Regions from separate parts of the Solibacillus silvestris genome, predicted to be linked through region 2. Evidence: riboswitches for the same ligand, from Rfam matches in the RefSeq annotation. Region 2 holds a riboswitch; each other region holds the start of a gene.
What was found. Region 2 has a riboswitch for S-adenosylmethionine ahead of ACTHOQ_RS04230 (O-acetylhomoserine aminocarboxypropyltransferase/cysteine synthase family protein). Riboswitches for the same ligand answer to the same signal wherever they lie in the genome.

Region 1: linked by a shared signal. The riboswitch ahead of metA (homoserine O-acetyltransferase MetA) and the one ahead of ACTHOQ_RS04230 (O-acetylhomoserine aminocarboxypropyltransferase/cysteine synthase family protein) in region 2 are both predicted to bind S-adenosylmethionine.
Region 3: linked by a shared signal. The riboswitch ahead of ACTHOQ_RS12680 (bifunctional homocysteine S-methyltransferase/methylenetetrahydrofolate reductase) and the one ahead of ACTHOQ_RS04230 (O-acetylhomoserine aminocarboxypropyltransferase/cysteine synthase family protein) in region 2 are both predicted to bind S-adenosylmethionine.
Region 4: linked by a shared signal. The riboswitch ahead of ACTHOQ_RS06745 (methionine ABC transporter ATP-binding protein) and the one ahead of ACTHOQ_RS04230 (O-acetylhomoserine aminocarboxypropyltransferase/cysteine synthase family protein) in region 2 are both predicted to bind S-adenosylmethionine.

Annotation. Positions count from the first base shown of each region.
Region 1 covers NZ_JBQCJW010000047.1:3,287-11,280, forward strand. The annotation lists gene ACTHOQ_RS17735 (DEAD/DEAH box helicase) at 1-302, shown strand, start outside; gene ACTHOQ_RS17740 (nucleoside-diphosphate sugar epimerase) at 318-1,070, shown strand; SAM riboswitch class I at 1,134-1,241, shown strand; gene metA (homoserine O-acetyltransferase MetA) at 1,513-2,454, shown strand; gene ACTHOQ_RS17750 (hypothetical protein) at 2,512-2,814, shown strand; gene ACTHOQ_RS17755 (ABC transporter ATP-binding protein) at 3,008-3,778, opposite strand; gene ACTHOQ_RS17760 (YczE/YyaS/YitT family protein) at 3,904-4,530, opposite strand; gene ACTHOQ_RS17765 (HesB/YadR/YfhF family protein) at 4,634-4,924, opposite strand; gene plsY (glycerol-3-phosphate 1-O-acyltransferase PlsY) at 5,038-5,640, opposite strand; gene parE (DNA topoisomerase IV subunit B) at 5,950-7,923, shown strand; gene parC (DNA topoisomerase IV subunit A) at 7,923-7,994, shown strand, end outside.
Region 2 covers NZ_JBQCJW010000004.1:160,763-168,756, reverse strand. The annotation lists gene nfsA (oxygen-insensitive NADPH nitroreductase) at 114-848, opposite strand; gene ACTHOQ_RS04235 (DASS family sodium-coupled anion symporter) at 991-2,469, opposite strand; SAM riboswitch class I at 2,780-2,894, shown strand; gene ACTHOQ_RS04230 (O-acetylhomoserine aminocarboxypropyltransferase/cysteine synthase family protein) at 3,015-4,319, shown strand; gene ACTHOQ_RS04225 (hypothetical protein) at 4,512-4,910, shown strand; gene ACTHOQ_RS04220 (homoserine dehydrogenase) at 5,565-6,551, shown strand; gene ACTHOQ_RS04215 (DNA-binding protein) at 6,607-6,837, opposite strand; gene ACTHOQ_RS04210 (EamA family transporter) at 6,947-7,813, shown strand.
Region 3 covers NZ_JBQCJW010000020.1:20,221-28,214, forward strand. The annotation lists gene ACTHOQ_RS12670 (protoglobin domain-containing protein) at 1-1,196, shown strand, start outside; gene hemG (protoporphyrinogen oxidase) at 1,559-2,944, shown strand; SAM riboswitch class I at 3,092-3,189, shown strand; gene ACTHOQ_RS12680 (bifunctional homocysteine S-methyltransferase/methylenetetrahydrofolate reductase) at 3,293-5,137, shown strand; gene metH (methionine synthase) at 5,130-7,994, shown strand, end outside.
Region 4 covers NZ_JBQCJW010000007.1:125,966-133,959, reverse strand. The annotation lists gene sufC (Fe-S cluster assembly ATPase SufC) at 1-298, opposite strand, end outside; gene gltC (glutamate biosynthesis transcriptional regulator GltC) at 725-1,627, shown strand; gene ACTHOQ_RS06755 (MetQ/NlpA family ABC transporter substrate-binding protein) at 1,678-2,484, opposite strand; gene ACTHOQ_RS06750 (methionine ABC transporter permease) at 2,645-3,313, opposite strand; gene ACTHOQ_RS06745 (methionine ABC transporter ATP-binding protein) at 3,306-4,334, opposite strand; SAM riboswitch class I at 4,472-4,574, opposite strand; gene ACTHOQ_RS06740 (thioredoxin family protein) at 4,635-4,937, opposite strand; gene ACTHOQ_RS06735 (toprim domain-containing protein) at 4,945-5,271, opposite strand; gene gcvH (glycine cleavage system protein GcvH) at 5,513-5,893, opposite strand; gene ACTHOQ_RS06725 (arsenate reductase family protein) at 5,974-6,330, opposite strand; gene ACTHOQ_RS06720 (acyl-CoA dehydrogenase FadE) at 6,659-7,994, opposite strand, start outside.

The DNA of each region.
Region 1 (7,994 bases), on a different contig from region 2:
AGCAGGACATTAACGTACCGCATTTACACATCCGCACAGGCTCGGTCGATAAGTTCCAAGGGATGGAAATGGACGTCATCATTGTCAGCATGGTGCGCAATCATGATAATGAGCGCGGGGAAATCGGGTTCGCGAAGGATTACCGTCGACTTAATGTTGCATTATCACGCGCACGGGAGCTCCTTATTATGATCGGAAGCACGGATATGTTCACAAAACGTCCGAAGCAAGCGAAAACACGTGACATGTATACACATGTATTAAATACAGTTAAAGACCAAGACGGCTATTTTGCAATGTAGGAAAAGGGGGATGTAATGGATTTACAAAACATAGCAGAGCAATTGCAAAAAGAAATCATTCAAAATCCGAATATCGAAATTCAAAAACAAATGCAGTACGCGATTCCGATCCATACGCTTGAAGTGCGCTATCACCCCGTCATGCGGAATGCGATGGACATTTTAATGAAGATGATGCTCATATCCTTTCAAAAGGCGCAATTGAAAAATGTCGAGCTTTTAGCGGAAATTTTATTGGTCGAGCCGTTATTTATTCAAGATTTGACGAATAAAATGTCAAGACTAGGCATGATTGCAAAAGAGGAAGCATACGTACTTACTGCTAAAGGCATCACACAGCTTGAATCAGGCATTTTTGAGGAAGAGCTTGAGCAAACGAGCCATTTCGTGCAATACAGCCCCGTTCATGAGCAGCTTTTAGAAGGCAATCTTGAGGAATTTGCTGATTTGGAGGAATTTCCGGAACCTTTTCCGACGATTGAAACAGAAGAAATCGAAGCGGTTGAAGAAACGATGCTCATTGAATTCATACAGCGGCAATTAACGGAGCAGCCAATAGCCGAAGATGAAACACCGCAATTTATAACGAGTATCGCATCAACTGAATCCATTCAAATTAATGATATACCAGTATTTTGCTTTTTGCTTTTTGATCAAAAGGAAAAACGCCATTTTACGCGTGTATACAATACATTAACAGGCGAATGGGATGAAAAGCTGGAAACGATTTTATTCAATTATGAAAAAGCGCAATTACAAGCAGACTAAATTTATATTTTTAGAATTATTGCAAAAATCTTTTGTGCATGTTACACTAATGACAATTTAATAGTCTTATCAAGAGAAGCGGAGGGACTTGGCCCGTTGATGCTTCAGCAACCTCTAGTATGACTAGAAAGGTGCTAATTCCAGCAAGGTATAATCCTTGGCAGATAAGAACGGGTATAAAAGCCTCTCATTTCTGTTTTGCTGGAATGAGGGGCTTTTTTTATCTTTATTCAGCAGGTGTCTTAAACGCCCGCTGTTTCAGAGGAGAGCAGTGTAAGCGCATCATATCCCTGTCGTTACGACTGGGTGGCCAACATCGTATTGGCCCGAGCTTCCGTCAAATATCACAGATTTTCCAATGAGCATACTTGGAAAATCCTATATACTATTGCATCGGGGCGTAATTGATTATTTTTAAAAGAATGAAGAGGGGGAACATGCAATGCCAATTAATATTCCGAAACATTTGCCAGCTGGCGAGCTGCTAAGAAAAGAGAAGATTTTCGTAATGGAGGAAGACCGTGCGAAGACACAGCAAATCCGACCATTAAATATTTTAGTGTTCAATTTAATGCCGGAAAAGGAGAAAACCGAGCTTCAATTATTGCGCTTGCTCGGGAATACACCATTGCAAGTAGATGTCACTTTTTTAAATACGGCTACATACGAATCGAAAAACGTCTCAAAATCCCATTTGAATACATTTTATAAAACTTTTGATGAAATAAAGCATCGCCGTTATGATGGATTGATTATTACGGGCGCACCAGTAGAGAAAATGGAATTTGAAGATGTCGGCTATTGGAAGGAAATTACCTCTGTAATGGACTGGGCCGATAAAAATGTGACATCCATTATGTATATATGCTGGGGCGCACAGGCTGCACTATACCATCATTTCGGTATCGGAAAGTTCGAGCTGCCTAAAAAATGCTCAGGTGTTTATTCGCACGTCATTACGGATTTAACAGTTGATTTAGTGCGGGGATTCAGTGATGAGTATGTTGCTCCACATTCGCGCCATACATCGGTTTCCATTGATGAAGTCCGTGCACATCCTGATTTGCGCCTGCTCAGCTATTCAGATGATGCGGGGGTATTTATCGTCCAGTCGAAGAACAATAAGCATATTATGATTACAGGTCATTTGGAGTACGATGCAACAACACTTTCGGATGAGTATTTCCGCGATATCGAAAAAGATCCTGATAATACGGAAATTCCCATTAATTATTTTCCAAATAACGACCCGCAACAAGCACCGAAGAATATTTGGCGCGCCCATTCCCATTTGCTGTTTTACAATTGGCTAAATTACTATGTATACCAAGAAACACCATATGAATGGTATTTTGTTGATGAAAATATCGAATATCATATTTAGGATAATTGTGTAGGGTCCTTTTCACTAAAAATGACAATTTTTTAGGGGGTGCTTATTTTGGAATCGAATAAACTATACACTTGGAAGAGCTATGTCTTCTTAGCAACAAGTGTTTTAAGTGGAGTGTTTATGCTTTTATTAGACCTGATTAGTACCGCAACAGATGAAAAGTTAACAGGGACTTGGATTTTTTTAATAATATTGTGCTTGTTCGTTTCTGTGGCAACAGGTATTATGGCTTTTTCCTCAAAATTGGAAGGGAAAATCATACCTATAATAGCAAGTGTTTTAACTATAATTAACGTGAGCATAGTGGTCTTTTTCCTATGGTTCGGTGCAAATTTTGCAACTGGTTTATAATACAGCAAACAGGCGCGTTTGCAGAATAAAGGATAGGACAAGAAAAATGCACAGGCATAATAACCTGGGCATTTTTTTGCTTTTTTCTACTGTTAATTTGGATGCTAATCATACGCTAATTCAGTTGCTAATTGAGGTGCGTTTTTGCATTTTCTCCCCATCAACCGAACCCGTTATTTTTTCCTGCCACTCTTTACTTTACCGCAACCCATGCGCGTCCGCGTTCCATTTGCAAGCTGACGGCACGTCCGAAAAATTCGCTTAACAGCTGCTCATTTAAAATAATGTCCCGTGTATTAGCAGCGATGTCTTTTCCATCCTTCATTAATAGTACATGGTTAAAACATGGCAAAATTTCCTCTACATGATGCGTAACATAAATCAGCGTAGGGCAATTTTCGCCGCTTGCGATTTTCCCGATTGTTTGCAATAAATTTTCACGTTCAATCAAGTCAAGCCCACCACATGGTTCATCCAATATTAAAATCTCTGGCTCAGCCATTAACGCACGGGCAATCTGCACGCGTTGACGCTCGCCTTGGGACAAATGCTCAAATGATTTGTTTGCTAGATGGTCGCAGTTAAAATGCTTCATGATAGACACCGCTTTTTCGATGTCTTCGTCTGACACTTCTTCAAACAGCCGAAGTGCTCCAAATTGGCCGCTTAACACAATTTCAATCGCGTTATCCTGCCAATTAAAATTATCGATCATCGCATTGCTTACCCAGCCGATACGGGTGCGAAGCTTCGGGATATACGTTTGACCGTATGTTTCGTCTAATACTTGCACTTTTCCGCCATTTGGCCAAATATAGCCGTTAATGACTTTTAACAGCGTCGTTTTACCAGAACCGTTCAAGCCTAAAATCGCCCAGTGCTCTCCTTTTTGTACATGCCAGCTTAAATTGTTTAAAATGACCTTATCATTGCGATATAAATGGATATTTTCTATATGTATCATAAAAAAACACCTCCATCTATTACTATGCGACTTTTTTATAGTTTTCGAAAGTATTTTTTGAATTTTGTAATAATTATTTTTTAAAAAGGAGGAAAGCAAACTGATCCTCCTGCTTTCCTCTAACTTTAAATTACAGCGCTTTCCACACCGGTTGCGCGGTAAAATAGTTTTTCATTTAATTTTAAAGCCCATTGGACAACCGGGCCTAACCCAAATGCCATAAATACAGTTCCTATCCCAACCGGACCGCCTAATATAAAGCCTACAACTGCAACGCCTACTTCCATCGTAGTACGGGCACGGTTCACGCTCCAGCCAAGCCGATGCACTAGTAAAAGCATTAGAGTATCGCGTGGTCCGACCCCAAGATTAGCGACCATATACATGCCACAGCCGAAGCCTAATAAAATAATCCCCAGCCCGAATGCAATACATTGTTCAAGCAAGCTTTGTGCATCCGGTAAAACAAATAAAAAAATATCGATAAAAATACCAGTTAAAAACATGTCTAAATATGTCCCGGCTTTCGGCAATCTTTTCGTAAACAATGAATCGATCGCTAAAATGAGCAGCCCTAAAATAATCGACCAAGTCCCTACAGTTAACCCGAGATTTTTTTGAAGCCCGATATGGAGCACGTCCCATGATCCGACACCGAGCATTTGTCCTTTAATCGTTAAGGCGATCCCTAATGACAAAACAATAATGCCTGCGAGAAAAAATAAGCAGCGCCAATAAAATCCTTGTTTCACTTTCAATTGTAATCCCTCATCTTATCATCTATATTATATCCTTCCACATTATAACGATTCGGTAGATGAAAAACGGATTTACAATATATTAGAAAAATTTAAACTATTTTTCGTATGAATAGCTTAGTTCATCATTCGACTGGTCGACGTCAACGATTAAATCATGGTCATTAAAAAACCATTCATCTGATTTCTCTATAAAAAAATGAACATCTTCTATAACGGCTTCAATGCCGATTTCATGCGGCTGTTCACGTGTCATCCCTAACGAAAAACCTTCATGAAAAGGAGAGGAGCCCCCATATCTTGCGTAGAAGCGAATATAATCGCCATTTTCGACTTCCATTTCTCCTTTAAACCAATTGATCGCTTTTTCTGATAGTTTAATTTCCATACAATTCACCTCTATTGTCATTATGCAGCAAAAGAAAGAAACTTACAAAAACCGCGTTCAAAATTTAAATACAACAAAAAATGCGCTGAAAGCATATACTTTCAGCGCACAGTTTAAAAACCTTTAATTTTTGGCTCAGTCCCATTTTTTATACGTTTAATATTTTCGCGGTGACGGTAAAAAATAAATCCTGCCAAAAACGCAATTAAAATAAAGAGCGCATATTCACCTGTCACAATCCAATATACCGTCACATAGATTAATGCGGCTGTTGCAGCAATCATCGATGTCAAGCTCACCATTTTCGTCGTTTTAAGCGAAATTAGGAAAACAGCGAGCAACACTAAAAACAGCGGTAAATTATAGCCTAAAATAACGCCGGCGCTTGTCGCTACAGCTTTGCCGCCGCGGAACTTCGCAAAAACCGGGAATATATGCCCCGCTACGGCGATAATGCCGAGGATAAGCGGATGGACCGTACTATCGCTGAAAATAGCTAGCAGCGGCAATAATACTGCGGCTGTTCCTTTAAAAATATCAATCAACAGTACGGCAATCCCAGGTTTCTTCCCTAAAACGCGAAACGTATTCGTTGTTCCCAAATTCCCGCTGCCATGCTTTCGAATATCTGTTTTATAAAAAATTTTGCCAATCCACAAAGCAGATGGGATAGAGCCGATTAAATAAGCACAAATAATAATTAATGCATTGATCAAGAAGTTGTGCTCCTTTCAAATATCAGGATTGTTAGTTGGTACTAATAGTATGTAATGAATATTTTACAATGTTTTTTAATAGAAGGAAAGAGGTATTATTTTTTCGTTAAATTTTAAAGAAATACAGGAAAAAAGTTACATTTCATGTCAAGCTACTAAAGGATATGCTTTTAAACGTTCAATTTTGATGATACAATTAGTCTTTGCAAAGCCTAAAAAGGTACGTTCAAACATTGACATCATGCATATTTGACAGTACGATTAGGTAGTAAACAGAACGTTTGTTTGTATTTTTGGAGGGGATTACATTTGGTAAAAAGCCAAACAGGTATTTCTTATAATGAAGATGCCATTCAAGTATTAGAAGGTTTAGAAGCCGTACGTAAAAGACCAGGGATGTATATTGGTTCTACAGATAGCCGAGGTCTTCACCACTTAGTATATGAAATCGTAGACAATGCAGTGGATGAAGCGCTTGCTGGATTTGGTAATCATATCATCGTGAAAATTCATGAAGATAATAGCATTAGCGTGCGGGATCATGGTCGCGGTATGCCAACAGGTATGCATAAAATGGGCAAGCCAACTCCAGAAATCATTTTCACCGTACTTCATGCAGGGGGTAAATTTGGACAAGGCGGCTACAAGACGAGCGGTGGTTTACATGGTGTTGGCTCATCTGTTGTAAACGCTTTATCGACATTTTTGGAAGTGACGATTTATCGTGAAGATCAAATTTATCGCCAGCGCTTTGAGCAAGGCGGCAAACCCGTCACATCTCTTGATATTATCGGGAAAACAAAGGAAACAGGCACATTGGTGCATTTCTTGCCCGATCCAACCATTTTTTCAGTAGTAAAATACAATTATGATACATTGGCTGAGCGCTTGAGAGAATCGGCGTTTTTATTGAAAGGCTTAAAGATTGAACTTATCGACGAGCGCGGGGAAAGTCAGCACGAACTTTTCCATTATGAAAGCGGTATTGAAGCATTCGTAGCATATTTAAATGAAGAAAAAGATGTATTACATCCGGTTAAATATGTAGAAGGTATAATTCAAGAAATTGAAGTGGAGTTCGCCCTGCAATTTAACGACGGCTATTCCGAAACGATTTTGTCGTTCGTTAACAATGTCCGTACCCGTGATGGCGGTACGCACGAAACTGGTGCTAAAACAGCTTTGACACGTGTATTTAATGAATACGCCCGCAAGATCGGATTACTGAAAGAAAAAGATAAAAACCTTGAGGGCACCGATATTCGTGAAGGCCTGACAGCAATTGTTTCCGTACGTATTCCTGAAAATCTGCTGCAATTTGAAGGTCAGACAAAAGGGAAGCTAGGTACATCTGAAGCACGCTCTGCCGTTGATACTGTTGTTTCAGAGAAATTAATGTATGTACTTGAAGAAAACGCCGAGCTTTCGGCTTCTTTAGTGCGTAAAGCGATTCGCGCCCAGCAAGTTCGGGAAGCTGCACGTAAAGCACGCGATGATGCAAGAAACGGGAAAAAGAAAAAATCAAGCACGCTCCTTTCCGGCAAGCTGACACCCGCACAGTCGAAAAATGCTTCCAGAAACGAATTGTATCTGGTGGAGGGCGACTCGGCGGGCGGCTCTGCGAAACAAGGCCGTGACCGTACATTCCAAGCGATTTTGCCATTGCGCGGAAAAGTAATTAACACTGAAAAAGCCAAGCTTCAGGATATCATGAAAAACGAAGAGATTTCCACAATCATCCATACGATCGGCGCAGGTGTCGGTGCAGATTTTACGGTGGAAGACGCTGCTTACGATAAAATTGTCATCATGACCGATGCTGATACGGATGGTGCACATATTCAAGTGCTACTGCTGACATTCTTCTACCGCTATATGCGCCCATTGATCGAAGAAGGAAAAGTATACATCGCATTGCCGCCGCTTTATAAGGTGTCAAAGGGGTCCGGCAAAAAGCAGGAGATCATTTATGCCTGGACAGAGCAGGAGCTTGGTGCTGCAACGAAGAAAATCGGCAAAGGCTATATTATTCAGCGCTATAAAGGATTGGGCGAGATGAATGCCGATCAGCTTTGGGACACGACGATGAATCCGGAAACACGTACATTGATCCGCGTTAAAATCGAGGACGGTGCTCGGGCAGAACGACGCGTGACGACATTAATGGGCGATAAAGTGGAACCGCGCCGTAAATGGATCGAATCAAACGTCAACTTCGGCATGGAAGAGGATGCAAGCATTTTGGAAAATGAGTTCATCCAGCATGAGGAGGTTAACGAATAATGAGTTTTGTAGAGAAATATCAAGATTTGCCATTGGAAGAAGTAATGGGGGACCGTTTTGGCCGCTATTCT
Region 2 (7,994 bases):
CGAAAATAAAGGATGTTTTCACGTGGCCATTTCCAAAATCCATCAACTTTGATTCAAGAGGGGGATATCACGAAAAAGTTTCACGGATATCCCTTCATTTCAGTAATACAAAACTATTTCCATGTGTAGCCTTTGGAAGCTAAAAAGTCTTTTATGAATGGACGTTTCTGTTCGATTAAGTAATCTGCCATCTGCTTTGTCCATGTAGCCATTTTCTGATTGGAAGAACGGCTTGCATAATAAGCCTCCATCGTTGCATCATATTTATCCAGAAGAGCGTCATATTTTTCTGTGTCATAGCTATTCTCGTGCAAAATAGCAGCAACAGGCAAACGGGGTTTTGTCTCATTGCGCTTAGTCGGTGTACCGATTGTCATTGCGAACAATGGAAAAACATATTCAGGCAAATTAAAAAGCTCGCTAATTTCCGCAGGATTTGTACGGGCGCCTCCGATATAGCAAATGCCATAGCCCATTGCTTCTGCAGCGACAACAAAGTTTTGAGCGAATAACGCTACATCTGCAACCCCTACAAGAACGTTTTCCGCCGAGTCTGCTACGATGTCGATATTATGCTTTTTCCCCGCTTCTTGCAGTCGTTTGAAATCCACACAAAATAGAAAGGATGCACCGGCAGTCCGGAATTGGAATTCATTTTTTGACAGCTCGCCAAGTTTTGCTTTCTTTTCTTCATCGGTTACCCAAATAACGCTATATGCTTGGACAAAATGAGAGCTTGCCGCCATTTGCGCAGTTTCGATCAAATCAATAACCGTTTCTTTTGGTATTTCCTCTCCTGTATATTTACGTACAGATGAATGACTGCGTAATAATTCTCTTGTATTCATGTGAACATCTCCCTTTTATGTAATGGTAGAAAGGCGCACAGTATACTATGATGGCGCTCTTTCTTCTGTCGTTATTGCGACAAAAAGCTTAAAGGAAAGATCCCTTTAAGCTTATTTTAGTCAATTTTTTATGTGAAGTCGATTATAATAGTCCAATCCATTTCCAGTATGTTGCACTAAGAAGAAGGATTAAAATATAGCCGACGATCGTTAATGGAATACCGGACTTCAGGAAATCCTTTGTTGTAAATGCTCCCGTGCCGTAAGCCAGCATATTTTGCGGTGCGCTTACCGGCAATAGGAAACCGAAGCAAATAACAAATTGCTGGATTAATACGAAGCCAACCTGATTTTCCGCGGGCATTGGTAAACTAATGGCAAGTGCGATAAATACCGGAATCAACGCCGATGCCAAGCTTGTAGCGGAAGCGAAGCCTAAGTGGATGACGATATTAAATACTGTGACCAATGCGATTGTAGCCAAAATTGGCATCGCATCCAAGCCGAGTGATCCGAAAATAGTATCTGACAGCCAAGCAGCACCTTTTGTATTTAAAAGGGTAGTACCTAATGAAATACCTACTGCGAAAACGATTAATGTACCCCAATCGATGCGGCTGGACGCTTCTTTCCAATTGAATACACCGACTTTTGGTGTCAGCAAAAATGCGATCGCTAAAATTGTGATCGTTGTCGTATCAAAAGGATGGAATTTTCCTTCTGTGGACCAGAAAAACAGCAATAAAACGGATGTGACGATCAATGTGATCTCTTTGCGCTTTAATGGACCGAGCTCATCCAATTGCTTGCGGATGATGTTTTTGCCGCCTGCAATATTGTCTGTTTCAGGCTTGATTAATTTAATCATGACGAAGAATAAAACAAACGACATAATGACGGAAAATGGCGCTGCATACATGAACCACTCGCCCCAAGAAATATCTACCCCAAATTCAGAGTTGATGAAGCCGAGTGCTACCAGGTTTTGCGCAGCGGCCGTTTTTATCCCGACATTCCAAATCGAAACAGCCTGTGTTGCTGTAATGACTAATAAGGCGGCGAGCTTACTTTCTTTTGATAAACCGAATGCCGCGACAATTCCTAATAGGATCGGCACAACGGCCCCAGCACGAGCAGTAGCGCTCGGCACGACAAACGCTAATACAATCGCTACTAAAATAGCACCGACTACTAATGCCTTTGTCTTTGTTCCCACTAACGATAAAATCCACAGCGCAATACGTTTATGCAGGTTCGTTATTTGCATTGCTGCTGCTAGAAACAATGCCGCTCCGACTAATGCGACAGATGAGCTGCTGAATCCGCCAAGCGCTAATTTCAGCGCCTCGTTTGTGCCCATTTGTACAGCGGGATCATCCATACTAGGAGCCAAACCTAATAAAACAGCGATTAAAGCCAAAATCATGGCAGAACTAACTGGATAGGAAACTGCTTCAGTTACCCATAAAATTACGGCAAAAGCCAAAATTGCCAATGCACGTTGGCCGACAATCGGAAGATCTCCATTGTTCGGTAAAAGAACGATCGTAATAAGTGCAGCAAATGCCAAAACAATCCAAACAGGTTTTAAATTCAGTTTTTTTGCGTTTTCAGTTGCCATGCATAACGCCTCCATTTTGTAAAAGTGTCAGCAAAATAAAAGTTCCACTCTCAACCATTCCCCCGATTGTTGAATGAGATGCAGTAAATTAAAATTATTTTAAAATATTAAAGGATCCTTCACGGAAATTATAGCATTTCCAAATAAAAGAAGTATGTTAATATTTAGTGAATTCGTAGCGAAGGAATACTGCATCCGCAGAAAAGCTTTTGCATTTTAATGAATTCAGAAAATTATTTATTTTTTCTGTTGACTTATCGGATTAGTATGTTTTATACTGTGAAACAACGATGGAATATAAATCACATAACTCTTATCAAGAGCGGCGGAGGGAATAGGCCCTAAGATGCCCGGCAACCAGTGAGTGATGAACTGACAAAGGTGCTACATCCTACAAAATGAACAATCATTTTGAAAGATAAGAGGAGGCAAACTTGCTCATTTGCAAACCCTCTTCTTAGCTGAAGAGGGTTTTTTTACATTTAAGAAAATCCTCCTCAAAATACACCGATTTCACCATCGAATAATTTTAGGAGGCTATATGGATGACAAACTTAAAACCAGAAACATTATTGTTGCATGGCGGACAAAAACCTGATCCTGTAACGGGTGCGATTGCGGTTCCTGTTTATCGGACGACAGCTTATGCATTCAACGACACTGCCCATGCGCAGCGTCTATTCGCATTACAGGAAACGGGCAATATTTATTCCCGCATTATGAACCCGACAGTCGCGGCATTTGAGGAGCGTGTTGCCTTGCTGGAAGGAGGAACAGCTGCAGTAGGGCTTTCATCTGGCGCGGCGGCTGTGGCATTTTCCATTTTGAATTTAGCGGGTGCTGGGGATGAAATTGTAGCAGCAGGATCGCTTTATGGCGGAACATATAATTTATTTGCGACAACATTGCCTCGCTACGGCATTACCGTAAAATTTGTGGATGAATCAAATCCGGAGAATTTCCGTGCGGCAATTACCGATAAAACGAAGGCGATTTTTGCTGAAATTATCGGAAATCCAAGCTTGCGTGTGCTTGATATTGAAGCAGTGGCGAATATTGCGCATGAAAATGGACTGCCTTTATTGATCGACAGTACATTCGCTTCCCCATATGGAGGCAACCCGATTGAATTCGGCGCAGATGTTGTCATTCATTCGGCTACAAAATGGATTGGCGGTCATGGCACGACAATTGGCGGCATTGTAGTCGATGCAGGCAAATTTGATTGGACACAGGGGAGACATCCCGGCTTTACAGAGCCTGACGCCTCTTATCACGGACTACGCTACGGAATTGACACAGCAGGCGCTGCATTTGCGACAAAGCTTCGTGTTCAGTTACTGCGTGATTTCGGTCCAACATTATCTGCTGATGCTGCATTTAATTTCCTGCAAGGACTTGAAACGCTTCATTTGCGTATTGTCCGTCATAATGAAAATACCCAAAAAGTTGCCGAATATTTAAGAAACCACCCATTTGTGGAGTATGTAAATTACAATGGCTTTGAAGATTTTGCGACACATTATTTGGCGAAAAAGTATTTGAAAAACGGCTTCGGCTCGATTATTACATTTGGCATTAAAGGCGGGCGTGAAGCGGGTCGCCAAGTGATTGATAATGTGGAATTGTTCTCGCATGTAGCAAATGTAGGGGATGCCCGTTCATTAATCATCCATCCTGCGAGCACAACACACCAGCAGTTATCTGCGGAAGAACTGAAAATTGCCGGCGTATCGGAGGAGCTCATTCGCTTATCGATCGGTTTAGAAGCTGTAGAAGATATTATTGCAGATTTGGAGCAGGCATTGGCTAAAGTTTCAGCTGAAGTAGGCGCAGAAACAAACGCATAATACTTTAAAAAAGGGCTTAGCTTTTCCCATCTGAGAAGCTAAGCAATTTTTTAGAAAATTAATTCCTACTATTTTTATAAGTTTTATTGACAAAATTAAAACCCAGTAATAATATAGGGATAAGAAATTTACCAATCGGAAAAGTTTAAAATGATGTTGCAGCATTATTGGGAAGAAAAGGAGTTGTTCGACATGGGGAACGTATACAGTGCACAAAATGTGGCAGCCTATATTATTTATGAACTAAATGACGTAAAGGAATTTGTGGATGCTTGTGCCATTCAGCGGATTTTGGCGGATGTGAATATCGTGTGGCAGCATGTTTTTGGGCACAGCGCTTTCTCAGAACAAGCTCACGATCTTGCCACAGTGGGTTATGTTGTAAAAGAAGTTGCCGATGAATACAAAGTTCATGGTACAGCACATATTTTATTGCCTGCCAAAGAATGGTTTTTAAAATATGGCGATTTTCAATTAGTAGAGCGTCCACACGCAGTGCCTAATTACTCGGCAAAAGAGGAAATCATAATGACTAAGATTTTAACTGCTTACCGGCTACGGGCTTATAATAATATAAACGTGGCAGTATAAAATAATTCCGGAATACTAGCGAGCCCTCTTGCTAGTGTTTTTTGTTTTGGTGATTTTTTGTGTGCTGCATGGTAAGGCGTTAGTTTATTAGAAGAATGAAGACGGTTATTAGAAGAAGTTTTGGGGATATTAGAAGAAATGGTGATGTTATTAGAATTTAGGTGAATTTGGGTTTTCAGTACGCGTTTTGGGGGGCAAAAAACGGGTGCTGAAACCGGTATTTACGTTTTTATTAGAATAAGGGTGTGAGTTATTAGAAGAAGTGTGAGTGATATTAGAAAATTAAACGAGGATTTTAGCCCATTCAGGCCTCATATTAGCACAATGAACGGTTATATTAGAAGATTGCAGTTTTATTAGAACATTTTAAAATATATTAGACGATTTCCGAATATATTAGAAAATCCCGCCCGCAACGCTCTTACTGCAAGCCTCAAAAACAAGAAACGACTGGAAATAATCGCGCCATCGTTCCCGAATTCGCTCTTAAAAAATAAAATTTGATTGAATATTGACCGTTTACAGTAAACAAATGTCCTTCTAGGAGAGATTTCCCTTGTTTTCATGTATTATATAGGATAGAATTTTCTTTAAGTGAAATTATTTGAATTATTCGTCAATATAGATGTGTTAGGAATTTGGAGGAGAAAGGCAATGGCAACAATCAAGGCAGCCATCTTAGGGTTTGGCACAGTAGGTCAAGGAATTTACCATATTTTAAATGAGAAGAGGCAGGAGCTTCGCGAAAAGCTGGGTGTTGAACTGGAGGTCGCGAAGATTTTAGTTACTGATGCGAGTCGTGAACGTGTCCCGGGAACGAAGCATTTAATGACCGAGTCGATCGATGAAGTGTTAGCGGAGAAAGACCTACAAGTTGTGTTTGAAGCGATTGTAAATGAAGAGCCGGCATTCACTTATTTGAAACATGCTGTTGAGGCGAAATGCCATGTTATTACGGCCAATAAAGTAATGCTTGCGAAACGTGGCGAGGAGCTTGAAGCATTGGCAAAAGTAAATGGTGTGTTTATCGGCTCCGAAGCAACGGTGGCAGGTGGCGTGCCAATTATCAAAACGATGAAAAACATTCTTCTTGTCAATGATGTAAGCCGTGTCCAAGGAATTTTAAATGGTACGACGAACTATATTCTGACGAAAATGCGTGCGGAACGCTGGAGTTTTGACAAGGCTTTAAAAGAAGCGCAGCATTTAGGCTATGCGGAGGCAGATTCATTTAATGATGTATCCGGCCAGGATGCATTCAAAAAACTGATGATTCTGTCGAGCTTGGCTTTCGGGGAGCAGCCAAATTGGGCGGACGTAGAAGTCATTGGAATTGATACAATTTCAGCTGAGCAAGTAGCGGACGCGACAGCAAAAGGACTCCGCTATCGTCATGTTGCAGAAGTGGAAAAGCTTGAAGATGGCACGATTCATGCAAAAGTCGCCCCGCTATTGGTAGACAATGAACATCCTCTTTATCCAGTGGATGATGTATTCAATGCCGTGACGATGGAAACGAACTATATTGGAACATTGTCGATTATCGGTCCTGGAGCAGGTATGTACCCGACAGCAAGTGTAATGGTGGAAGATTATGCGGAAATTATTGGCAAACGCGCAGGCTTTACCGTCACGATATAATAGGAAATGATAGGAAAAGAAGCGAACTCGATGAAGTGAATTCGCTTCTTTTCCTTTAATCCTCGTCTTTTATATCTACATCTTCGGGAATCGGGGTATTTTTCCAAATCTCGATTTCCTGTTTAATACGTTCAAGCTGTTGGTGGTACGTATCAAATTGTGCGCTATTGATTAAAAAGTCTTCACCATCATGAATTGCTTTAATACGCCCCGCATAAATGTATTGGAGAATTTGGTGCTCCGGCATGCCCGTATCGCGTGCCGTTTGTTCAACCGATTTATACATAATGATGCCTCCTTTTAATTTTAATTTCCCTTTATTATAATTTGATTTTAAAGAAACTTCATCTTGAATAAAGTATAATAGTTTAATCGAGAATAGTGGGGTGTAACATGTGAATATTTTGCCGTATATATTTGTGTTACTTGCTGCAATGCTTTGGGGGACGGTCGGGACAACACAAACATTTTTAACGGAAGGCATTTCTTCTTTTGCTGTAGCGGGGGTTCGTTCGGCGATCGGGGGCGGAATTTTATTGATTGCTGTTATAATCATGCGGAAAATTTCGTTTCGCAATTGGTCATGGAAGTGGACAATTTTGGCGGCAATCGCAATCGCATTATTCCAAAGCCTATTTTTCACATCTGTACGTTTTACAGGGGTAGCTGTAGGGACCGTTGTTACAATTGGGAGCTCGCCGGTATTTGCCGGGATGATTGAGTGGGTCATTTGGAAAGTGCGGCCAACGCTTGTATGGGCAATCGCTACAGTGCTAGCGATTGTCGGTTGCCTGCTTTTGTTTATGAATCAAGGGGAAGCTGACATCAACCCAATTGGAATTGGCTTGGCATTGGCGGCTGGCTTTATGTTTGCTCTTTATACGAATGTGAGCAAGCAGTTGATGAAGCGCGAGGAAACATTGCCGGCTGTTGCAATGACTTTTACATTTTGCGCCCTATTTTTATTGCCATTGGCGGCGAGGGATGGTTTTGGCTGGTTAATGGAAGATGTGAATATTTGGGCAATGCTGTTTATGGCACTTGCTGCGACGAGTTTGGCATACATATTATTTTTAGGCGGCTTAAAGAAAATCAGCTCGTCCGCCGCTGTTACATTAAGTCTTGCCGAACCTTTAACTGCTGCCTTGCTAGGTGTGTTTTTAGTAGGTGAGCATTTAACATTTGTTGCCTGGATCGGTGTTAGTTTATTATTAGGTGGAATTATCGTGCTGACATTAGGTGGAAAAAAAGCTGCTTCATAGGAGGCAGTTTTTTTATTGGCAATAAAATTATAGATCAGGTATTACAGACTGCTTTTATTAACGGATTCTCTCTCGAAAGTAGAATTTCTTTTAATTGGAAATAAGAAATCTTAAGAATTTCTTCAGAATTTCAGTAGGTAGATGTTAAGAAGTGTCAATTATTATAAAGTTATAAGAAAAA
Region 3 (7,994 bases), on a different contig from region 2:
TTCAAATGCTGAACTTAACAACAGAAGATTTGAAATACTTGAAAGGTTTAAAGCCTTATGTTGATGAAAGCATCGAAAATATTATCGATACCTTTTATAAAAATTTGGGGATGGAAGCAAGCTTAGTTGAAATAATTAATAAACATAGCTCAGTGGACCGTTTAAAAGTAACTTTAAAAGCGCATATTTGCGAAATGTTCGGCGGGGTTATTGATGAAGCATATTTTGAGAAGCGCAAAAAAATCGCGCGTGTGCATGTTCATATAGGATTAAAGACGAAATGGTATATTGGCGCATTCCAAAGCTTATTAATCGATTTTATTCGTCTCGTTCAAATGCATATCGAAGGTGACGAGCAGCGCTTCCATACAATTGCGGCAATATCGAAAATGCTGAACTTTGAGCAGCAAATCGTTTTGGAGGAATATGAAGCAGTTGTAGAATCCATGAAAGAAAAGATGAAAGAGGACAAGCGTAATATAGGGAATTCAATCATCGCGTCATCTTCCAACTTAGCGGCAATTTCCGAACAGACAAATGCGTCATTCCAGCAGTTGACCGCTCAATCCGATGTCATAATTTCTTATTCGAAAAAGGCCAATGGTATGTCTTCGGCTGCAGCTGAACAAGCGCATCAAGGGAAAATGCAAATTCAGCAGCAATCAGAGAGCATGAACGCCATTCATAATTCCGTGGCAATGATTTCATCAGAGATTGATAAGCTTGCGGAAATTTCAAAAGAGATGGAATCGACAATGGGAATCGTTACAAATATAGCGAACCAAACAAATTTATTAGCGCTAAATGCTGCAATAGAGGCGGCGCGTGCCGGAGAAGCGGGCAAAGGCTTTGGTGTTGTGGCGGGAGAAGTGCGAAAGCTGTCAGAACAAACAAAGGATTCGGCAGTGAATGTGGAAGAACTATTGCAGAATACAAATATTCGCACGACGAAGCTTCTTGAGTCATTACAAGAAATAAAATCAGCTGTGCGTGTTGGTGAAGAGAGTATGGAAAACACGGAAGTTCAGTTCACCGCGATTGTCGAATCAATGACCGAAACACAAAAACAAAACAATTTGGTGGAGCTGGAATTAGAGCAAATCGGGGATATAATTTCGGATCTTGGCCGTGCATTTGATGAAGTAACGTTATCCGCAGATACACTGGCACAAATATCCCAAAATCTAGAAGAATAATATGAATAAGCAATGCTGTGCCGAAAGCCCGTCCTTTCCGCACAGCTTTTTGATGGGCAAGTACATATAAGCTGTTCAACGTAACCCACATAATAACAGACATCATTTTACGTTATTTTGCGCAAAATATGTTTTATCATTGTGCATCCTTAATCGTCAATATACTTGTGAAAGTAAAATGATGCGGGCGTGAAAAATTGTAATAGCCGCTCTACTTTTCACACCCAACAAACTCTCCAAGTATACATAGTAATTATAAGAATCGGGCATTGGTTTTGAAAATTGTAATATCCGCCTGACCAAATTTTGCGTGGAAAAGATTATACTAATAGAAGAAGAGCGAACGAAATGGGAGAGATAAAATGAAAACAGTAGTAGTTATAGGCGGCGGCATTACCGGACTTTGCACAATGCATTATTTAAAAAATCAAATGCATGAAAAAAATATCGAAGCACGGCTAGTATTAATCGAAAAAAACCAATATTTGGGCGGCAAAATACATTCGGCGCGTGAAGGAAGCTTTATTATGGAAACGGGCGCGGATTCGATAGTAGCGCGTCATCCGGGGGTGCTGGAGCTTGTAAAGGAACTGAATTTTGAGTCACAGCTCGTATATAACGAAACAGGAATATCCTATATTCATACAAATAATGAGCTGCATGCAATTCCGGCAGGGTCTACATTCGGTATTCCGATGAGCATAGAATCACTTATGTCGAGCACACTGCTATCGGAAGAAGGAAAGGAAAGAGCGCTTCAGGATTCGGAAATTCCGAATACATCCTTTACGAAAGAAAGTTCAATCGGCATGTTTTTAGAATACTTTTTAGGTGAGGAAATTGTGCGCAAGCAAATCGCCCCGGTGTTGGCGGGTGTTTACTCAGGGGATTTGTATCAATTAAGCTTAGCATCAACCTTGCCTTATTTAGTGGATTACAAAAACAATTACGGCTCGATTATAAAAGGCTTTGAGGCAAATCGCGAGCAATTCGAAAAAGCGGCGAACAAGAAATTCATCTCATTCCGGAATGGTTTATCCACATTGATTGATCGCTTGGAAGAGCAGCTGCCGGAAGTCGAATTCATTAAAAAGACGGCGACAAAGCAAGTGCGTAAAGTCGGCGAGCAGTATGAGGTCATATTGGAGGAAGAAACGATTTTGGCGGATATAGTTGTGCTGGCTGTTCCGAACGATACGGTGCGAAATGTGCTGCAGGACGAATCGCTCGATGAACAGCTCGAAAAATTCACAACGGCATCAGCTTTAACCATGTATGTCGGATTTGATGTGCCGGATAGTGTATTGCCGGCAGATGGCACAGGATTTATCGTCTCGCATAATAGCGATTTAGTTTGCAATGCTTCGACATGGACGAGCCGTAAATGGAAGCATACGTCAGCGGAAGGAAACTTACTCGTCCGTTTATTTTATAAAAATATTAATCCGCGCTACGAAGAGCTTGCGGCGATGTCCGATGAAGCATTGACAAAAGTCGCATTGGAAGATATTCGTTTAAGTTTAGGCATTGAAGCCGAGCCGGCAGTCGTAAATGTGACGAAATGGCTTGACCAAATGCCGCGCTATGATTTAGCGCACAACGAAGCATTATCGAATGTCGTTCGACAGTTGCAAACACACTATCCGAACCTCTTATTAGCAGGGTGCTCTTATTTTGGTGTAGGGATTGGCGCATGCATTCAAAACGGAAAAAAAACGGCGGAACAGATTATTGAGCGAATTATGTAAAGAAATACTTTATTCGGTTAAAGGGTATTGACGTAACATTCAGATAACGATATGATGCATTTAACCTAATTCGGTTCTTTTATATGTTCCGTATTCAGCTGCGATTATGTTGAGGCATAATTGCTTTATTTTAAAAATCATAAAATATTCTTATCGAGAGAAGTTGAGGGACTGGCCCGATGAAACTTCAGCAACCAACGAAAAGTCAGGTGCTAAATCCAGTGGCGAATGCCAGAAGATGAGAAGGAACGCAAATGTTGAATTGTTAAGCCTTCTTTTATTATTTGAAAGAGGGCTTTTTCGTATTGTTAGTTGACTGAAAATACTGTAAATAATGGAGTGAAAGCAATGGGATTACGAGAAGATTTAAAAACGCGTGTTTTAACGGCAGACGGCGCCATCGGAACATTACTTTATTCATACGGGCTGGATTATTGTCATGAGGAGATGAATATTGCACGCCCGGAAATTATCGGAAAAATCCATGGTGAATATATTGCTGCTGGTGCAGATATTATCCAGACAAATACATATGGTGCAAATGCGATCAAGCTTGCGCGCTATGGCTATGAAAACCGTGTAAAGGAATTCAATGAGGCCGCATTGAAGATCGCAAAACGTGCGGCTGCTCCAGGAGGGCAATATGTTTTGGCGACGGTTGGCGGTATTCGCGGCATCCGCAAAAGCGATGCGACATTGGACGAAATATTAGCCGCATTTCAAGAGCAGGCAGAGGTGTTGCTTGCCGGTGAACCAGACGGATTTTTATTGGAGACGTATTATGATTTTGAAGAGCTTTCGCATTGTGTCTATCTATTGCGTGCGATGACGGATTTGCCGATTATTGCACAAGTGACGATGCAGGAGCCGGGCGTGCTCCAAAATTTAATGACATTCAATGAAGCGCTTCATGATCTTGAAAGATTAGGCGCAGATATTGTCGGGAGCAATTGCCGATTGGGACCATATCATACAATTCAGGCATTTGAAGGGGTGAATCTGCCGAAAAAGGCCTTTTTATCGGCATACCCCAATGCTTCGCTTTTAGATATAGAAGACGGCCGGGTAGTATATGAATCGGAAACGGATTATTTTGCACGTGCAGCCGTTGAACTTGTCAATCAAGGTGTCCGCTTAATTGGTGGTTGCTGTGGAACGACACCTAAGCATATTGCAGCGGTAAAGCAGCGTTTGGCGAAAGTAAAGCCAATTGAAACAAAGGAAGAGAAACACGGGCATACACAATTTGTCCGTGTTCCGGAGCCACGTAAGCAAGAACCGCTCCACGAAAAAGCAAAACGTGAGCGCTCTGTCATTGTGGAACTTGATACACCGCGTCATTTAGAAATTGATGGATTTGTTGAAGGGGCAAAACAACTGGCAAAAGCGGGAGCCGATGTCATTATGATGGCTGACAACTCACTTGCTTCGCCGCGTATAAGCAATATTGCGATGGCTGCTATTTTAAAGGAGCACGGGATTCGTTCGTTGCCGCATTTAACGTGCCGTGACCGGAATTTAATTGGGCTTCAATCGCATTTAATGGGGCTTGATGCACTGGAACTGCATGATATTCTGGTTGTGACAGGGGATCCGACAAAAGTGGGTGATTTCCCTGGGGCGACTAGTGTGTATGATGTTTCATCGATGGAGCTTATTTCACTTATTAAGCAATTGAATAAAGGGGGATCTTTCACAGGGAAGTCATTGCGCAAACAGGCGAACTTCTCAGTGGCTGCCGCATTTAACCCGAATGTGCGTGTGCTGGATCGAGCAGTCGCCCGTTTAGAGAAAAAAATCGAGCATGGTGCAGATTATTTCATTTCACAGCCGGTTTACACAAAAGAAAAAATTATAGAAATTTATAATGCGACAAAGCATTTGGACACACCGATCTATATTGGGATTATGCCGCTTACATCATCGCGCAGCGCGGAATTTCTGCACCACGAAGTACCAGGCATTAAACTGTCGGACGAGGTGTTGGCGCGAATGGCAGCATGCGGCGAAGATAAAGAAGCGGCAACGGCAGAAGGAATTGCCATTGCAAAAGAGCTGCTCGATACGGCGTGCCAATATTTTAATGGAATTTATTTAATTACTCCGTTTTTACGCTATGATATGACGCTTGAATTAATGGAATATGTAAAACAATATGATGTGGAAAATAAAGGAGTTCAGTCAAATGTATAACCACCCGATTCATGAGCAATTGCAAAAAAGAATATGTATCATCGATGGCGCCATGGGGACGATGCTTCAAGCTGAAAACTTAACATACGAAGATTTCGGCGGCGAAGAGTTGGACGGCTGTAATGAAAACTTAGTGCTGACAAGACCGGATGTATTAGGGAAAATACACCGCGCCTATTTAGAGGCAGGGGCAGATATTATTTGCACGAATACTTTTGGTGGGACGCCACTCGTATTAAATGAGTATGATTTAGGGGATAAAGCGATCGAGATTAATACGAAAGCTGTAGAAATTGCATTGGAGGCTACACGCGAATTTTCAACTCCAGACTGGCCGCGCTTTGTTGCAGGCGCAATCGGGCCTACGACAAAAACATTATCCGTTACAGGCGGGATTACATTCGAGGAGCTTGAGGAGAACTTTTATATACAGGCTAAAGCGCTAATTGAGGCAGGTTCCGATCTGCTATTGCTTGAAACGTCACAGGATATGCTTAATGTAAAGGCAGGAACGATAGCGATTAACCGTGCTTTCGAGGAACTTGGCAAAGAGATTCCGGTGATGATCTCAGGAACGATCGAGCCGATGGGAACAACATTGGCAGGACAGTCGATAGAGGCGTTCTACATTTCTATTGAGCATATTAAGCCATTATCTGTAGGGCTGAACTGTGCGACAGGCCCGGAATTTATGACGGATCATATTCGTTCTTTGTCAGAGCTTTCGAATGGCTATATTAGCTGTTATCCAAATGCGGGTCTTCCAGATGAGGAAGGATGCTATCACGAGACACCCGATTCTTTATCGAAAAAATTGCAAGGGTTTGCAGAAAAAGGCTGGTTAAATATCGTTGGTGGCTGTTGTGGCACGACACCTGCACATATTCAGGCGATCCGCGAGGCTGTGGATGGCTATGCGCCCCGCAAGCCAAAAGAAGTTACTCATGGCCATGTCGTTTCGGGTATTGAGCCGCTCCAATACGATGAGTCAATGCGCCCGCTATTCATCGGGGAGCGCACGAACGTAATCGGCTCTAGAAAATTTAAAAATTTGATTATAGACGGAAAGTTTGAGGAAGCGGCTGAAATAGCGCGCGCGCAAGTGAAAAACGGTGCACATGTTATCGATATTTGTTTAGCAAACCCTGACCGTGATGAAGCTGAAGATATGAAAAGCTTCATGAAGGAAGTTGTGAAAAAAGTGAAAGTGCCGCTTGTAATCGATTCAACCGATGAAAAAGTAATGGAAGCGGCGCTTAAGTTTTCGCAAGGAAAGGCGATTATTAACTCGATCAACTTGGAAGATGGAGAAGAGCGCTTTGATGCGGTTATGCCGCTTGTGAAGAAATACGGTGCTGCACTTGTTGTCGGTACGATTGATGAAACGGGGATGGCTGTCACACGCGAGAAAAAGCTGGAAGTTGCAAAGCGTTCCTATAAGTTATTGACGGAAAAATGGGGCATGTCGCCAGAGGATATTATTTTTGATCCGTTAATGTTCCCTGTAGGCACAGGAGATGAACAATATATCGGAGCAGCCGAGGAAACGATTGAAGGAATCCGCCTCATTAAAGAAAACTTGCCGGGCTGTTTAACAGTGCTCGGTGTAAGCAATGTTTCATTCGGTTTGCCGCCGGTTGGCCGTGAAGTACTGAATGCTGTGTATTTATATCACTGTACACAGGCCGGATTGGATTATGCGATCGTCAATACAGAAAAACTGGAGCGCTATGCATCAATTCCGGAAGAGGAAATCAAACTGGCGAATGATCTCATATTTAATACGAATGATGAAACATTGGCTGTATTTACCGATTTTTACCGTGATAAAAAGAAAGAAGCAATTGTAAAGGAATTGCCCGCGACAGTTGAAGCGCGTCTTGCATATTACATATTGGAAGGCACGAAGGAAGGGTTAATTAAAGATTTGGATGATGCACTGCAAACATTTGATTCGCCGCTTGACATTATTAACGGTCCTTTAATGGCAGGGATGGCGGAAGTCGGTCGTCTCTTTAACGATAACCAGCTAATCGTTGCCGAAGTATTGCAAAGCGCTGGAGTGATGAAGGCTGCCGTTGCCCATTTAGAGCAGTTTATGGAAAAGGGCGATACGAGTGCAAGCAAAGGGACGATGGTGCTGGCGACTGTAAAAGGCGACGTGCATGACATCGGAAAAAATCTGGTCGATATTATTTTAAGTAATAACGGCTATCGTGTTGTAGATTTAGGTATTAAAGTAACACCGGCCCAGCTGATTGAAACAATACGCAAAGAAAAGCCGGATTTCATAGGTTTATCGGGTCTGCTCGTAAAGTCAGCACAGCAGATGGTCATTACGGCACAGGATTTCAAGGAAGCAGGCATTGATGTCCCCATTTTAGTTGGTGGCGCGGCGTTATCGCGACGCTTTACAGAAACGAAAATTGCCGATCAATATGAAGGACCCGTCATTTATTCCAAAGATGCGATGCAAGGCTTGGAACAGGCGAATCGATTAATGAATCCGAATGAACGTGATGCCCTATTGGAGGAGTTGCGCGATTCGCGGGAAAAACGTCTGGAATCTGATGCAAAGCGAGCATCCCGCCCAGCAGTAGCAGTAGCCGAAAAGCCGGTTCGTACAGTGAATGATGCACAAGTATTTATGCCGAAGGATTTAGTGCCACATATTAAACGAGATTATTCGGTCGCCCATTTGCAGCCATATGTGAATATGCGCACATTAATCGGACATCATTTAGGATTAAAGGGGAATTTGGATCAATTGCTTGCAGCTCAAGATGAACGTGCGACTTTGTTGAATGATTTAGTGAAAGGCTATTTAAATAGCGATGTATTGTCGGCATCCGGTATG
Region 4 (7,994 bases), on a different contig from region 2:
AGTCAGCGTTTGTTACGCCAGGAATTTCTGATGGGTATTGCATAGCAAGGAATAAACCTGCTTGTGCACGCTCATCTACTTCCATTTCCAATACATTTTCACCATCAAGGTAGATTTCGCCTGATGTTACTTCATATTTCGGGTGACCCATAATTGCAGAAGCTAATGTCGATTTACCAGTACCGTTAGGACCCATGATCGCATGTACTTCGTTTGTATTGATAGTTAGATTTACACCTTTTAAAATCTCTTTTCCGTCGATTTCAACGTGAAGATCTTTAATTTCTAATGTTGACATTAAATTACCTCCAAATATTCATTTGCATACTTTCTGTACGCCAAATTAAGTTCATTACCAATCTTACCCGAAATGAATGTTGGTTGCAAATAGTTTAGAATGATTTTAATTAAAAAAAATCTATCATTCCTGGAAAACGCTTTACTGCAGTTTATTTCTACTATTTAAATAGTAATAATTTAGCTTTTCATATTTTCAATAGCAATCCTTTAATTGAGAATCAATTTCACTTATTTGGATGAGGGAATCGCCTCTTTCACCTGTAAATATTAAAGGACATAGCCGATAGAAGTTTAGACCAATTGAAGCATTGTTCTTTCCCGGTTTTTCAGGAAGTATTTACATTTCAAAGTTTTCAAAATAATATAAACGATATATTGTTAAGTAAAAAAACAATCTACTTTTTAGATGAATGGGGTGAAGTTTATGGAATTAAGGCAGTTACGCTATTTTGTCGAAGTAGCGGAACGGGAACATATTTCTGAGGCAGCAGTGCATTTGCATGTTGCGCAATCTGCAATTAGCAGGCAAATAGCCAACTTGGAAGAAGAACTTGGTACAGCGCTATTTGAGCGTGTCGGGCGTAATGTCAAACTGACCCCAATCGGAAAGATTTTTTTGGAGCATAGCATTGCCGCACTGAAGGCAATTGATTTTGCCGCAAAGCAAGTGGAAGAATATTTAGACCCCGCAAAAGGAACGATTAAAGTGGGCTTCCCGACTAGTTTGGCTAGCTATGTATTGCCAACGGTCATTTCTGCATTCAAAAAGGAGTATCCGGACGTTTCTTTTCATTTGCGCCAAGGTTCGTACAAATATTTAATCGATGCTGTTAAAAACCGCGAGCTGAACTTAGCATTGCTTGGCCCTTTGCCGCCAAAAGACGAAGCCATTAATACGACCGTGCTGTTCAGTGAAAGCATTCATGCTTTATTGCCCGCGGTTCATCAGTTGGCGAAAAGGGAATCGATTAATTTAGTTGATTTACGCAATGACCATTTCGTCCTTTTTCCGGAAGGCTATATTTTGAATAAGGTGGCAGTCGATGCATGCCGGTCAGTAGGATTTATGCCGAAGATTACGTCCGAGGGGGAAGATATGGATGCATTAAAAGGACTTGTAGCAGCCGGCATCGGGGTGACGCTTTTACCAGAAAGCTCGCTATATGACTCAACACCGCGCATGACAGTCAAAATGCCGATCGCAAGCCCATCGTTAAGGCGCACAGTCGGCATCATCGCATCATCAACAAGGGAACTCGCCCCGTCCGAACAAGTATTTGTAGATTTTGTCTCGAAGTTTTATTCCCGATTAACGAGATTTCAATGATTAAAAAAGGACCGGGCGAAAGTGCAGCACTTTCGCCCGGTTCTATATTTTTATTCGCCAGAAACAGGTACTACAGACCCGCCCCATTCCTCTAAAATGAAATCCTGAATTTCCTTCGAGCGCAATGCTTCAACTAATGCTTTAATTTCCTTTGAATCTTCATCACCTGATTTAACTGCAATAATGTTTACATATGGAGATTCACTTGATTCGATTGCGATTGAATCTTCCAATGGGTTAATGCCATTATCAATTGCGAAGTTCGAGTTGATCAATACTGCATCGCCTTCTTCATTTTCATACATTTGCACTAAAAGTTCCGCTGCCGTGTTTGCATCGAATACGAAGTTTTTCGGATTTTCTACAATATCTTTCGTTTCCGCTGTTGTTTTATCGATACCGTCAGCTAATTTGATTAATCCTTGTGCTTCCAATAATGAAAGCATACGTCCATGGTCAGCTACAGAGTTTGAAAGTAAAATAGTCGCACCTTCAGGAAGCTCGTCCAAAGAATTATATTTTTTAGAGTAGACACCGATTGGCTCGATATGAATACCGCCCGCATTTGCAAAGTCATAGCCAAAGTCTGCTTTTTGCGCTTCAAAATACGGGATGTGCTGGAAGTAGTTTGCATCTAAATCGCCATTGTCCAAATCCTGATTCGGCAACACGTAATCTGTGTATGGTTCGATTTCCAGCTCAATGCCTTGCTCCTCCAGGATCGGTTTCACTTTTTTCAGAATAACAGCGTGTGGCGTGTTCGAAGCGCCTACCGTCAATTTGTCATCCTCGCCGCCGCATGCCGCCAAAGCTAATACTGAAGCTCCTAAAATAACGCTAGATAATAATTTTCTCATTTCTTTTACCCCTATTCCTTAGTTGTTTTCCGCCATCATAAACTGAACAATTTTTATATTCTGTAAATTTTATATAAAAACGCCCGCCCTTTCAAGCTTGCGTTTATCCATTGCTTCAGTAAAATTCTGACTTGTATAATTACGGCCTTTAAGCCATTAACTATCGTTTATCTACTTTCGATGTAATGAAATCACCGATGTATTGAATGATGAATACGACTACTAAAATCAATATTGTCGCCATAAGCGTAACGTCTGTCCGGTTACGCTGGAAACCATCCAGGAAAGCCAGGTTCCCTAGACCGCCCGCACCGATAATGCCGGCCATCGCTGTATAGCCAACTAAAGCTACCGCAGTTACCGTTATACCAGAAACCAATGCAGGCAAGCTTTCCGGGATTAAAACCTTCCAGATGATTGTCGATGTTTTCGCTCCCATTGAACGCGCCGCCTCGATTACACCTTTATCAATCTCACGAAGCGCGATCAATACCATGCGCGCATAAAATGGAGCTGCCCCGATTATGAGCGCCGGCAATGCAGCATTTGCGCCACGGATTGTCCCAAGCAAAAACTTCGTAAATGGAATCAATAAAATAATTAATACAATGAATGGAATCGAGCGGAAAATATTCACGAGCGAGCCTGTCAGGAAATGGACGATTTTATTTGCCCAAAGCTGGTTATCGCTTGTTAAAAACAATACGATCCCGATAATGATTCCGAGTATGAATGTTATAATTGTCGCAACAGCTGTCATATAAAATGTTTCGTATGTCGCGTCAAGCATGTTGCCCCAATCGACATTAGGAAATAATTGATTAAACACGCTCAATCACCTCCGTTTGAATTTCTTGCTTAGCTAAAAAGTTCAGTGCATCCGCGACTTCTGCTTGTGCGCCTTCAATATGGATGAAGAGCGTCCCAAACGAGCCGCCTGTTGTATTTGATATTTTTCCGTGGACAATATTCACAACAATGTTATACTGCTTGATCATTTGGGAGATGACAGGCTGTTCCGTCTTGGCACCCGCAAATGTCAGTTTGGCAATTTTGCCCGCCGGATAGTTCGCTAAAATTTGTTCAAGTGATGCTTGCATTTCCTGTGTTTCGCCTGATGCTTGTGATACAAAGTTTTTTGTAATCGGTGCTTGCGGGTTTTGGAACACTTGCAATACATCGCCCTGCTCCACTACTTTCCCTGCTTCCATCACAGCCACTCTGTTGCAGATTTTGCGGATGACATGCATTTCGTGTGTAATGAGTACAATTGTTAATCCGATTTTTTTATTTATATTAAGAAGCAGCTCCAAAATCGCATCCGTCGTTTCAGGGTCAAGTGCTGATGTTGCTTCATCACATAGCAGCACTTCAGGATTGTTTGCAAGTGCACGGGCAATCCCGACACGCTGCTTTTGGCCACCTGACAATTGGGAAGGATAAGCTTTACCACGGCCTTTTAAACCAACCAGTTCGATAAGCTCTTCCACACGCTTTGCCCGTACATTTTTTGGCACGCCGGCAATTTCAAGTGGAAAAGCAATGTTTTCCTCCACCGTACGCGACCAAAGTAAATTGAAGTGCTGGAAAATCATGCTTATTTTTTGGCGCGCTTCCCGCAGTTTCGCCCCGGAAGCTTTTGAAATGTCTTGCCCGTTTACGGTAACTGCCCCGGTCGTCGGTTTTTCCAATCCGTTCAATAAGCGGATCATTGTGCTTTTGCCGGCTCCGCTATAGCCGATAATGCCATATATTTCGCCTTTATCGATCGATAAGCTTACATTGTCCACCGCAGTGAGATCGCCGCTTTTCGTCTTGTATACTTTCGTTATTTTTTGTATATCAATCATCGGTTGTACTCCTTTTACTTAAAATAACCTACCCGCAAACTTCAACAGGTTTTGCTTTCTTATATTTCAAAACAGCAAAAAACCTTTCTACCACGATAAGCAGAAAGGTTTCACATAAATTTATACGGTAAACCGTTCTCTCATCTTTCAAAGTTTAAACTTTGTGTGAATTGGCACCTTTGCATAATTGCTGGTTGCCGGGCTTCATAGGGCACTTCCCTCCACCTCTCTTTATAAGAGCAACGTTATTAAGTTTTTTATTATGAATGTTACTTTAACATGCTAAATAGAAGACGTCAATCACTTTTTTAATATTTCATACAAAAATGGTACGGATTTAAATGCGTAAACCTTATTTATCACTTTTCCGTCGTCTGAAACGATTAAACAAGGTACACTTTCTATTTTCAAATCGTGGGCCAAGTCCTCTAAATAATTGATATTTGCCATTCCAAGAGGGAGGTCTGGTAATATTTTCTCAATCACTGTCAGCATTTTTTCCGCTACTTCGCAAGTGCCGCACATCGGTGTATATACAAAAAATGCGGTTTGGCCATATTGCTGCATATTTTGTTCCCATTGTTGTCTTGTCCATTGTTCCATCGTGCTGTCATCCTTCTTTAACTAAAAATTTCGATTGTATTAATAAATTCCGTAAAATTGCAGCCGGTGTTTTTTCCACTTCTACATATTTATGAGGTATGATAAGCTGTTTTGCTTCAGGGTATGCCCGCTTCATTATTTTTCTTAGCTTTTCACCATTTTTGTCTGCATCAAACATCGTCACTATTTCATGTTGCTCATAGTCTTCCAATAAATCAATTAGATCGACCTCGCTGATTGTTCCATTCGTGCAAATAATGTCCACTTCTTCAGCCAATATCGGAACTAACCTCATTTTATCGGCACGACCTTCCACAACAATGCATTTTCCCATACATACATGCTCCCTTCAACAATCACGATTATATATAGCATCAATTATTAAACACATTCTATGCCAAAATAGCGCGCATTGATGTCGCATCTTGCAGGATACTTTATTATTCATAAGAAAAACTTATTTTGCGCAAAGAGATGTCTATCCTTATGTGGATTCCCTTGAAAAACTTATACTCTCCCATTACCAAAAAAAGGCGGTGTTAAAAGTTTGCTTCTTTTAACCCTGCCTTTTCTTATTATTGTTCGATTAATGCAGCGTATGCGTCCGCATCCATTAATTCTTCAACTTCCGCTTCTTCCGTTAATTCAACAGTGATCATCCAAGCTGTGCCATATGGTGATTCATTCACGAATTCCGGATTGTCCAATAACTCTTCGTTAATTGCGACAACTTTGCCTGATAGCGGCGCATAAAGTTCAGAAACTGTTTTAACAGATTCCACACTACCGAATGGCTGATCTTTTGAAATTTCGTCGCCAACTTCCGGTAGCTCCACGAAAACGATATCCCCTAATTCAGATTGTGCGAAGTCTGTAATACCGATTGTCGCTTTGCCGTCTTCAATTTTTACCCACTCGTGCTCTTTTGAATAACGCAATTCTTTTGGTGTGCTCATCTGAAAACCTCCAAGTAATATGTAGTACATTCAAGTTCATTTTGCCATATTCCGTTCGGAAACACAATGCGATTCACTGTTTATTTCCAAGTTTCTAAGAAGTCAGACTCCTTAAATCCTAATGTTAATTTTTTGCCATCTGTTACGAGCGGACGCTTAATTAACATGCCATCCGATGCTAGGAGCTCCAATTGCTCATCCTCGGACATTGTCTCCAATTTATCTTTTAATCCTAATTCGCGGTATTTCATGCCGGATGTGTTAAAAAACTTCTTTAAAGGCATTCCGCTTGCTTCATAATAGGCTTTTAATTGTTCTTTGGATGGTGTTTGCTCAACGATATGAATATTTTCATACTGCACATCATTTTCTTCTAGCCATTTTTGCGCTTTTTTGCAAGTTGTGCATTTTGGATATTGGATGAATTTTACTGTCATAAAAGTGCTCCTCTTTACCATGGATTTTTCTTTTATTGTAACGGATATAATACGACAAATCAAAAATGCGTTTGTATTATTGGAGTTTTATCGGACTTGGTTTTTATTAGAAGATGTATGAGTATATTAGAACTTGATGGACGTATTTTAGAAGAATGTACTTACTTACTAGAAAACCCCAGGGGCATATTAGAAAAAAGACAGCTTATATTAGAACTTCCGAGATATATTAGATCATTTGAAATTATATTAGAACATTTTACGTTTTATTAGAAAATCCAATAGAAAAAACCGGGTGCCACGTCCTGCACCCGATTTCATTCGATTATTAAACTACATATTTCTCAGCATCAATTAGTTTCGCTGCTGCTTCACGTTTTTTCGGAATCAGGTTGTAAGGGTTGTTGCGCGTTAATTTACGTAAGGCCGATAAAATCATACGTGCATCATCGCCTTCAACTGAAGCGATTAATGTTTCTTTTGCTTCTTTTTCGATTTCCGCGAATGCTTCCTGGCAGAAAATTTGTGTGTAAAGAATTTTTTGTGCTGCTTTTTCTTCTCCGTCACGCTCGATTGCTTTTTGTGTACGGATTACTGCAGATTCCATTGCGTATAATTGGTTCGCAATGTTCGCGATGTTCACTAACAGCTCTTGCTCCGCATCCAGTTTTGCGCCGTAGCGTTGTGCTGCTGCACCTGCTGCAAGGACTGCAATCTTCTTCGCGTTTTTCACTAAATATTTCTCTTGCTCTAAAGCACCGCTGCCGATTTCTTCAGGCATAAGCATTAATAGTTCGTTTTGCAGCTCTTGTGCTACTTGTAATAGCGGTAATTCACCTTTTAATGCTTTTTTCATGAATGTGCCCGGTACGATCATACGGTTAATCTCGTTTGTACCTTCGAAAATACGGTTAATACGAGAATCGCGGTAAATGCGTTCCACTTCGTACTCCGCCATGAAGCCGTAGCCGCCGTGTAACTGAACTGCTTCATCCGCTACGAAATCCAGTGTTTCAGAACCGAATACTTTTGCGATCGAGCATTCAATTGCATACTCAGCGATTGCTGCCGCGATTGATTTGCCGTCTTTTTGCTCTTCGTCCGATAACTGGCTTAAACGATCTTCGAAGTAACCAACTGTACGATAGTTTAAAGATTCAGATGCATAAATGTGAGAAGCCATTGATGCGATCTTTTCTTTTGTAAGGTTGAAATCCGATAATTTCGTTTTGAATTGCTGACGTTGGTTCGTATAGGCAACTGCCAATTCAAATGCACGTTTTGATGCACCTACAGTACCTACTCCTAATTTATAACGTCCGATATTTAAAATGTTGAATGCAATAATATGACCGCGGCCTACTTCACCTAACAGGTTTTCTACAGGCACTTCTGCATCTTCTAAAATCAATGTACGAGTTGAAGATGATTTAATACCCATTTTCTTCTCTTCCGGACCTACAGAAACACCCGGGAATGAACGCTCAACGATGAATGCAGTAAATTTATCGCCATCGATTTTTGCGTATACAACGAATACATCAGCAAAGCCTGCATTTGTAATCCATTGTTTTTCGCCGTTTAATACGTAGTGTGTGCCTGCTTCATTTAACTTAGCTGTCGTTTTAGCACCTAATGCATCCGAACCTGAACCTGGCTCTGTT